Linked DNA regions of Methylomagnum ishizawai. The protein of the gene in region 2 interacts with the protein of the main gene of each other region in a pairwise test. Links are inferred from orthologs where the notes say so. Each region holds a gene or a part of one and is shown on either strand. Other genes may lie near its edges.

Region 1 (4,347 bases), on a different replicon or contig from region 2:
CCGGGGAGCAATTGAGCTACGCCTTGCTGTTCGTCGCGGGGATTTTCACCGGCTTCCATTGCGTCGGGATGTGCGGCGCCCTGGTGGTGGGCTATACGGTCAAGGCGGCGGCGGGGAGCGGCGGTTCCAAATACCTCACCCATCTCTACTACGGCCTGGGCAAGACCCTGTCCTATACCGTGATCGGCGGGTTGTTCGGAGCCTTGGGGGCGGTGGTGACCTTCACGCCGTTCATGCGCGGGGTGGCGGGGATCGCGGCGGGGATTTTCCTGCTGGTTTTCGGGCTGGCGACCTTGAACCTGTTTCCTTCGCTCAGCCGCTTCCGCATCAAGGTGCCGGGCTTCGTGATGCGCCACCTGGGACAGGCCTACCGGCAGAACAGCAACCCCTTCGTCATCGGGCTCCTGAACGGACTCATGATCATCTGCGGTCCCTTGCAGGCCATGTATATCATGGCGGCGGGGACCGGCAGCCCCTTGGACGGGGCCAAGATGCTGTTCGTGTTCGGCCTCGGTACCCTGCCGATGATGATGGGCTTCGGCCTGCTCGCCAGCGCCCTGTCCAAGCAGTTCGCGCCCAAGATCGTCAAGGCTTCCGGGGTGATCGTGATCGGGCTGGGGGCCATCATGCTCAACCGCGGCCTCGCCATGACGGGACAGGGCCATGATTTCCATGCCCTGGCGGCCCGCTGGTGGCCGGGCGAACGGAGCGTCGCCGAGGCCCCGGCGATGGCGGAGGAGGCGCAGGTGATCCATATGGCGGTGAACCGGGAGGGCTTCGTGCCCAGCCAATTCACCCTGCGCAAGGGCGTGCCGGTGCGCTGGATCATCCAGGGCGAGGCCTTGGACTATTGCAACCACCGCATCGTGGTGCCGGGCCTGGGGCTGGAGTTCGACGTGCATCCCGGCGAGAACGTCATCGAGTTCACCCCCAGCCAAACCGGGATGGTGCCTTGGGGTTGCTGGATGGGAATGCGGCAGGGGGCGTTCCTGGTCCACGAACAACCCGCCGCCCCGCCGGTGCTGAATCCCCTGGCCGCGCTCCACGACCATGGTCCCGGCGGGCATCAATCCCATGCCCAGATGGCCGGGCACGCGGGCCACGCGGGACATGGGGCGGCCCATGAAGACCAAGGCCACGGCGGACACGACCACGCCGCCGACGCGCCGCCGGAATGGATGCGGGCCTTGTTGGAGAAAAGCGCGGCGGCCATCGACGCCCTGAGGCGCAATCTCAAGCCCTGAAAATGCCGCGCTCAGTGGCTGTCGTGTGGGGCGTCCCGGTCGAGGTGTTTCAGCCATTGTTCCGCCGTGGCGCGGAAGCCGGGTTCGGCCCGCGCCTCCGCGAAGGCGGCGCGGGCCAAATCCTTGCGGTCGAGCCGGTAGTAGGCCATGCCCAGCAACAACCGGGCACCGCCCGGATGCTTGAGTCCGCCACGGGCCACGGCGAGTTCCAGGGCTTGCCGCGCCTTGGGCCAGTCGCGCAGTTCGCTGTAGGTCTGGCCCAGCCGGTAGCGGACCTCGCCACCATCGGCCAGGACCGCGGCCCGTTCCAGGACCGCGGCGGCTTTGCGCAATTCGTGGGCCTGGGTCCAGCTCTCGGCCAGGAGTCCCAGGTGGGCGGCATCGGCCTCCACCCCGCCCCGCCCGATTTCCTCCTGCAATAGCTCCGCGGCCCGGCTGTGCAACCCCCGGTGGCGCAACGCCTGGGCCAGTTGCACGATGTCGGTGGACGATTTCAGCATCCCGAGCTTGTACATCAATTGCCGCACGGCCAGGGCCTCGCCTTCCTGCCCGGCTTCCTGGTAGACGCCGATCAACTGGTTCCAGTACCGGGGATCGCCGGGTTCATGGTCGATCAGGGCGGATAGGGCCCTGGCGCAAGCGCCGAGATCGTGGGCGGCATGGTAGAGGGCCGCCCGGAATTGATACCACTCCGGCTTGGGCTGGGGCGAGCGGGCGATGGCCAGTTCGGCCAAGCGGGCCGCTTCGGCGTATCGCCCGAGCTTGGCCTGGGTTTCGGCGAGCAGGAGGCAAGGTTCGGGGGCCGGGGCGGGCGTCCGTTCCAGCCAGGCCGAGAGCGCCTGGGCGGCCGGGCCGTAGCGTTCCGCCGCGAATTCGTACTGCCCCAGTTCCAGCCAGGCCTGGGTGGTTTCGGCGGGGGCCAGGGCTTGGGTATCCAGGGCGCGGCGCAGGGCTTCCGCCGCGGGCGCGTAGTGCTGTTGCATCCCGTGGAGGTTGGCGAGGTTGCGCAGCAGCAAGGCCAGGGCGGCGGGATTGTCCTTGAGTCCGGGCAGGAGCGCCTGGATTCTGCGTTCCGCCTCGGCGTAGGCGGATTGGGCGACCAGGGACTCGATGGCCTGGAATTCCCGGTAGGTTTCCGGGGGAACCGTGGGCGCGGCGGCGGGTTCGGCGTGGTGGTGGGCGTGGGGGTCTCCGGGTTCGGTCCAGGCCAGACCCGGAACCAGCGCGAGCAGCAGCAAGGCGCGTCTCATATTATTGGTTCAGCTCGAATTTCAAGGTCTGCCCCGCCCGGCGGCGCACCGCCTTGCCGTTCTCCGTGGCGGGCCGGAACCGCCATTGCGCCACCGCCGCCAGGGCGGCTGCCTCGAAGACGCCGACCGGGTCGGCCTTTTTCACCTGGGCGTCCACCACCGTGCCATCTTCCAGTACGGTCAGTTCCACCCGCACCCAGCCCTCGATTTTTTTGCGCCGCGCTTCCAGCGGATAGGTGGGCGGCACCCGCACGATGGGGGTGGGCGGGCTGTCCCCGGCGTCGAAACCGGGCACCGTCCGCGTGCCGGGCGCGGTGGGCAGTGCGGTCCCGCCCGCGGACCCCTGGGTTCCCGCCGGGTTCGGCATGGCGGGTCCCTGATGGCCCATGGCCGGACCTAGTTTGGGGATGTCGAAGCGGGGTGCGCCGCTCCCGCCGGGCAGCGCCATGGGGGGCGTGGCCTGGGGTTCGGGCGGCATGGCCGGGGCGGGTTCGGCGGCGAACTCCGGCGGCGGGGGCGGGCTTGCCTTGGCGGGCGGCGGCGCTTCCTCGGCGGGGGGCATCAGGCTGACTTCCCAGCGTGGCGGCTCCGGTTCGGGTTCCGGGGGCGGACGGTGCCAGAACCACCACAGCGCCAATCCCGCCAATAGGCCATGCGCCAGCAGCGATAGGGCGAATCCCCGCAGATATCTTTGGCCGTCGGTCATGCCCCCGGCCCGGTGTGTTCGACTTGCAGGCTGACGCGGGGGAAGCCGTTGCGCTTGACCTCGTCCACCACCCGCACGAATTTTTCCAGGACGATGGCGCTGTCGGCGCTGATGACGACCTGTTTGCTTTTGGGATAGGGGGCCAAGGTCTCGCCCAGGCCGTCCAGGAAGATTTGGGTCTTGCCCAGGTAGAGCGTGCCGTCGGCCTTGAGACTGAGGATCAGGGGCGTTTCCGGGCTGGGTTGCTCGACCTGCCGGGCCTCGGCCAAGTCCACCGGCACCTCCCCGGTGGCGATGAAGGTGGCCGTGGTCAGCACGATCACCAGCAGCACCAGCATGACATCCACCAGCGGGATGACGTTGATCTGGTCGAAATCGCGGTCATCCATGGCGCACCTCGTGGGCGGCCATCAATTCGCGGATGCGGCGGCGCAGCGCGTTGTTCAGCACCACGCAGGGGATGGCCACCAACAGGCCGATGGCGGTGGCCTTCAAGGCGGTGCTGAGGCCGAGCATGATGCTATGCACGTCCATGCTGCTTTTCTCCGTGCCCATGCGGTGGAAGGTCATCATGATGCCCAGCACGGTGCCGAGCAGCCCGACATAGGGGGCGTTGGCGGCGACGGTGCCGATCACGGTCATGTGGCGGGTGAGTTCGGTTTGCAGGACCGAAGCCTTGGGATAGGCGGCCACATCGACCCGTTTGAAGAATAGCCAGCGCTCGACCGCCACCGCCAGCGCCCACACGCTCGCCAGCAGCAGGACACCGAAGATGGCCAGATCGACCTCGTTGCTCAACAGGCCGCGCAGGCTCTTGGGGAGCCAGCCCAGTCCTTGGGGCACCTGGGCGGCGAGGTCCAGCAGCGTCCCCCTGGAAGGATCGACCGCCGCCAAGACCGGGCCAGCGCCCGCGTGTTCCAGGTTTGCCGCCAAGGCCAGAGAGTCGCGTTCCGGCTGGCGCGGGGGTTCGACCAGTTTGCCGTAGTCGGGAACGTAGCGCAGGTATTTGCCCCCGGCCACCGCCGTGAAGGGACCGATCCGGCGGATGGTGCCCGTCCGTTCGCTGCCCGCCGCGTCGGTGAAGAGGCCGGTATAGGCGACCACCTTGCCGGATTCGTTCATTTCCTGGAGGACGCCGAGCCATAGC
Region 2 (4,351 bases):
GCGGGTTCGGAGGGGGCGGTTTCCTTTTTCTTCATCCATTCCGGCCGGCCTTGGGGCGGGGTATTCCCCAGCGGCCCTTCGTTGCCACAACCGATGAGGAACAGCGCGAGCTGCGCCGACACGAACCCGAACAGATATTTCTTGAACAAACCGACCTCCCGGAAAATCAAAAACGGCCAAAATCCAGGGTCCGGTAGCCATCCGCGAACGCGGTCCGACGATTGCCGCCCGGAGCCCTCCGACCGCTATCTAGCAAATCCGATGCCCGAGGTCGCGGCAGCCCTCCAAAAGGAGGGCGGTTTCCGGCCCGCTTGGGTGGAACCCATGCCCGGCGCGGATTGTCGGGCTAGCGCTGTGTGGGTATTTGGCGGGTGTAGATGCGCCTTATCACGCGGTATGTTCCAAGCTTCATCGGACTCCGCTTCCCGGATTTCCCCGAGGGGGCCAGGCGCACCGGCGGTCGTCGTAGGGGGGTTCGGTGGAAAGGCCGGGCCCGGTTGCGGAGGCCCGCCAGCCTTGGGGCTTGGGGCTCAAGCTTCAAGCCTTTTTCCCCGCGCCCGGCGCTTGTCCAGCCAGATCAGCACCCCGGTGAGCGATAGCCCGGCCACGGCGAGTCCGGTCGCGGCGACCGCGATCCGGCCCGGCCAGCCCGCGATCCGTCCGCTGTGCAAAGGCAGTTGCAGGGATTCGAACACATCCCCCGCCGTGCCCGCGCCGGGCCGGTAATCGCCCAATAAACGCCCGTCGTCGCCGTCGAAATAGAGGTAGGAAGGCCCGAGCCCCGCCGCCCGCGCCGCGCCGAATCCGACCCCGTAGATGCCATAGCCTGGATTGTAGAACAAGTCGGCCGCGGGTTCGGTCCAGCCGCGCCGGGCCGCTTCCGGCTCGGCCCGCGCTAGGATGGTGGCGAAGGATTGCCGGGGTTCCGGTGGCGCGCCGTCCGGTTTTTCCACGCGCTGGTCGAAGGGCGAAGGCGTCAAGGGCGAGAACAAGCCCACCACCGGCTCGAACACCGCCTCCCGCAGGTTGAAGGATATCCCGCTGACGGCCAGGATCAGCAGGGCGGGGAACAGCCACAGGCCACCGGCCCGGTGCCAATCCAGATGCAAACGCGGGCCCCGCGCCCCGCGCTTGATCTTCCAGGCCACGCCCCAGCGCTCCCGCCAGGAGCGGTTTCCAGCGCTCCTCCACTTGGCCGGGAAGCTCAGATAGACGCCCAGCAGCGCGGCGCATATCCAGGCCAGCGCCATCCCGCCCATGATCCATAGGCCGGTTTCGCCCGGCGCTTGCAGGCTGTAGTGCAGCACGTACAAACAGGGCACCAAGGCGTCGCGCCGCCAGTGGCATTCCCCCCACAGCCGCCGCCCTAATATCGCGCCGCTGGCCGGGTCGGCGAATACCTCGTCGAAATCCAGCGCGAACGGCTGGCCGGTGGCGGGGTCGAGGCGGGGTCCGACCCCTAGGCGGGCCGTTGCCCCGGATTCGATGCGTAGGGGCAGGGCGGCGACGGCCAAACGCGGGTCGGCGCGTTCCACCCCGGCCACGAGTGCGGTGGGCGGCAAGGCCGGGCCACCCGGCGCGGCGCGGAACAACTCCGGGTTGAGCCAGGCGTCCAGTTCGGCTTGGAACACCAATACCGCGCCGCTCAGGCCGGAGAAAACCAGGAAGCCCGCCAGCGCCAAGCCCACATAGCGGTGCAGGCGGACACACAATCCCCTCATGCCCCGCCCCGCTAGAAGTCGTAGCGCAGGCTGGCCAGCACCGAGCGCCGGTTGCCGTAATAGCAGAAGCCATCGCCGCAGGTGGCGACATACTCGCGGTCGAACAGGTTGCTCAGGTTCACCGCCAGCCGCGCCCCCTTGAGGCTGCTGTCCAGCTTGCCGAGATCGTAATGCACCACCGCGTCGATCAAGGTGTAGGACGGTGCCCGCAGGCTGTTGGTCAAATCCCCGTAATTGGACCCCACATAGCGGAAACCACCTCCCAGCCCGAAACCCGCCGCCGGACCGACCGGCACGGTGTAGTCCAGCCAGGTCGAGGCTTGTTGGCCGGGCGTGTAGGGCAGACGCTTGCCGAGCTGGTCGGCCTCGGTGGTTTTGGTGGTTTCGGAATCGTAGATGGAATAGCCCGCCGTCAGGTCCAGACCTTCGGCCAGGCTGGCCTTGCCTTCCAATTCGATGCCCATGACCCGCGCCTCCCCGGTCTGGATGCTATAGCCCTGGTGGGCCGGATCGGGATCGGCGGTCACGATGTTCTGCTGGGTGAGGTGGAAGGCCGACAAGGTGAGGAAGGCGTTATAGCCGGGCGGCTGGTATTTGATGCCGACTTCCCATTGCTGGCCGGTGGTCGGCTGGAACGGCGTGCCGGAGAAGTCGGTGCCGGGCACCGGCTCGAACGAATCCGAATAACTGGCGTAGGGCGCGAAACCGTTGTCGAACAGATAGTTCAGGCCGATCCGGTAGGTGAAGGCGGAATCGTCCTGGTGGGTGTCGGTGAGGGTGGAATACAGCAGGTCGTTCTCGTGGGTGAACGACTCGGCCCAGTCGTGGCGGCCGCTCAGGGTCAGGCCGAAACGATCGTATTTGATCTGGTCCTGGAGGTAGAGGCCGAACTGGTCCAAATCCTGATGCCGCTTGAGGTCGATGGCCGGGCGGTCGAAAGGCTGGCCATAGACCGGGCTGTACATGTCGATATTCGGGGCCGAACCGATGCCGCTATTGTTGTCGCCGCCCAGGTTGCGGTAATCGGCCCCGAACAACAGGGTATGCCGCACCGGGCCGGTGTCGAAATCGGCCTGGGCCTGGGTGTCCAGGGTGAACACGCCCGCGTGCGCTTGGTACAGCCCGGCGGAACGGGTGACGGTGCGGTAATCGACCGGCAAGCCGTTGGCCCCGGTGACGAAGCCATCGACGAAGATCACCGGATAATCGGTCTCGACGTGGGCGTAGCGGAGGTTTTGCCGCACTTGGAAGATTGGGTTGAAGCGATGCTCGAAGGCATAGCCGACGGTGTATTGCTCGCGGTCGAAACGGTCGTAATCCGGTTCGCCGAGGAAGCGGTTGGTGGGTATCCGGCCATTGGGATTGGGTTGGAGCGAGCCTTGCGGCGGCAGGAATTGCATCGAATTGCCCGCTTCGTCCTTCTGGTAATGGGTGAGCAGGGTGAACGAGGTATCGGCGTCGGGCCGCCAGGTGAAGCTGGGCGCGACGAAATAGCGGTCGTCCTTGGCATGGTCCACCTGGGTGTCGCTGCCACGGCCCAGCGCGGTCAGGCGGTAGAGGAACTGGCCGCTGTCGTCGAGCGGTCCGCCCAGGTCCAAGGCACCTTGCACCCTGCCGAAACTGCCGCCGAGGAGTTCGACCTGGTGCAAGGGTTCGAGGGTGGGCCGCTTGCTCACCAGGTTGACCAAGCCGCCGGGCGGGTTCTGGCCGTACAGCACCGAGGACGGCCCGCGCAGGATTTCCACCCGTTCCAGCCCGTAGGGTTCGGTGCGGATGTTGGCGTAGCCGATGCCCAGGAGCCGCAGGCCATTGAGGTATTGCGGCACGTCGAAGCCGCGCAGGTTGAAATAATCGTCGCGGGTGCTGGGACCGAACATCTCGGTGAGCAGCCCTGGGGTGTACGCGGTGGCTTGGCTGAGGTTCTGCGCGGCCCGCGCCGCGATTTCGTCGCGGGCCACGACGTTGATGGTCTGCGGCGTCTCGATCAATGGGGTGTCGGTCTTGGAACCCGAGGCGCTGCGCTTCGCCACATAGCCCCGCACCGGACCCCAGGCGGTTTCGGTGGATTCCGTGGCTTCCCCCGTCACCGTGACCGCTTCCAGTGACACCGGCCCGTCCGTCCCGGATTCCGGGGTTTCCGCCACCGCCCGGCCCGCCACCACGCCGCCCAACATCAACACCATCGCCCGGACCACCGCCGCCCCGGCCCTGTCCGCACCATCGTCACGCCATCGTCGTTTCATCTCGTCCTCCAGGAAATTCGTGTGCCGGATCACACGGCATGGCGCGAGCATAGAGGATTGTGGTAGCTTAAAGCAAATGAGAATCACAATCGTTTATATGAATACTGTGTCGCATATGCGGGCGGACCGCGCTTTTTCCGAAGGGGGAGCCGGGCAATGAACTTGATCGGTTTGATGTTCCGGCGCTTCCGCCTGGGTTTGCTGGGGGTATTGCTGCTCAGCGTGGCGAGCGCGGGTTTGGCGGTGCGGGTCATGGCCTTCGTCAACGAAGGCATGGTCCAGGGCCGGATCGATTTGGAGACGGCCCTGCCCTATTTCGCGGGCTTGCTCGCCGCGCAATTCCTGGTCGCCACCCTGGCGCAAACCTGGATGACCACCCTGGGCCAC

Evidence for each region. Proteins that work in one complex are often made in the same cells at the same time.
Region 1: the proteins of K5658_RS21105 (region 2) and K5658_RS19910 interact in binary tests that used the Escherichia coli proteins (3 or more experiments, as listed by UniProt). The link is inferred for Methylomagnum ishizawai from one-to-one orthologs.

What each region holds. Positions count from the first base shown.
Region 1 is NZ_AP019783.1:4,418,070-4,422,416, reverse strand. The notes cover bases 1,349-4,347. They hold K5658_RS19910 (energy transducer TonB), read right to left. Parts: upstream 3,201-4,347; coding sequence 2,496-3,200; downstream 1,349-2,495. Other genes in these bases: exbB (TonB-system energizer ExbB), read right to left, coding at 3,582-4,347; K5658_RS19905 (biopolymer transporter ExbD), read right to left, coding at 3,197-3,589; K5658_RS19915 (tetratricopeptide repeat protein), read right to left, coding at 1,349-2,494. Outside these bases: K5658_RS19920 (sulfite exporter TauE/SafE family protein), read left to right, coding at 1-1,244; more of K5658_RS19915, read right to left, coding at 1,256-1,348. UniProt on the Escherichia coli protein: Interacts with outer membrane receptor proteins that carry out high-affinity binding and energy dependent uptake into the periplasmic space of specific substrates such as cobalamin, and various iron compounds (such as iron dicitrate, enterochelin, aerobactin, etc.).
Region 2 is NZ_AP019784.1:85,512-89,862, reverse strand. The notes cover bases 1,349-4,351. They hold K5658_RS21105 (TonB-dependent siderophore receptor), read right to left. Parts: upstream 3,965-4,351; coding sequence 1,733-3,964; downstream 1,349-1,732. Other genes in these bases: K5658_RS21100 (multidrug ABC transporter permease/ATP-binding protein), read left to right, coding at 4,121-4,351; K5658_RS21110 (PepSY-associated TM helix domain-containing protein), read right to left, coding at 1,349-1,721. In the rest of the region: K5658_RS21115 (hypothetical protein), read right to left, coding at 1-149; more of K5658_RS21110, read right to left, coding at 531-1,348. UniProt on the Escherichia coli protein: Involved in the uptake of iron in complex with ferrichrome, a hydroxamate-type siderophore. Binds and transports ferrichrome-iron across the outer membrane.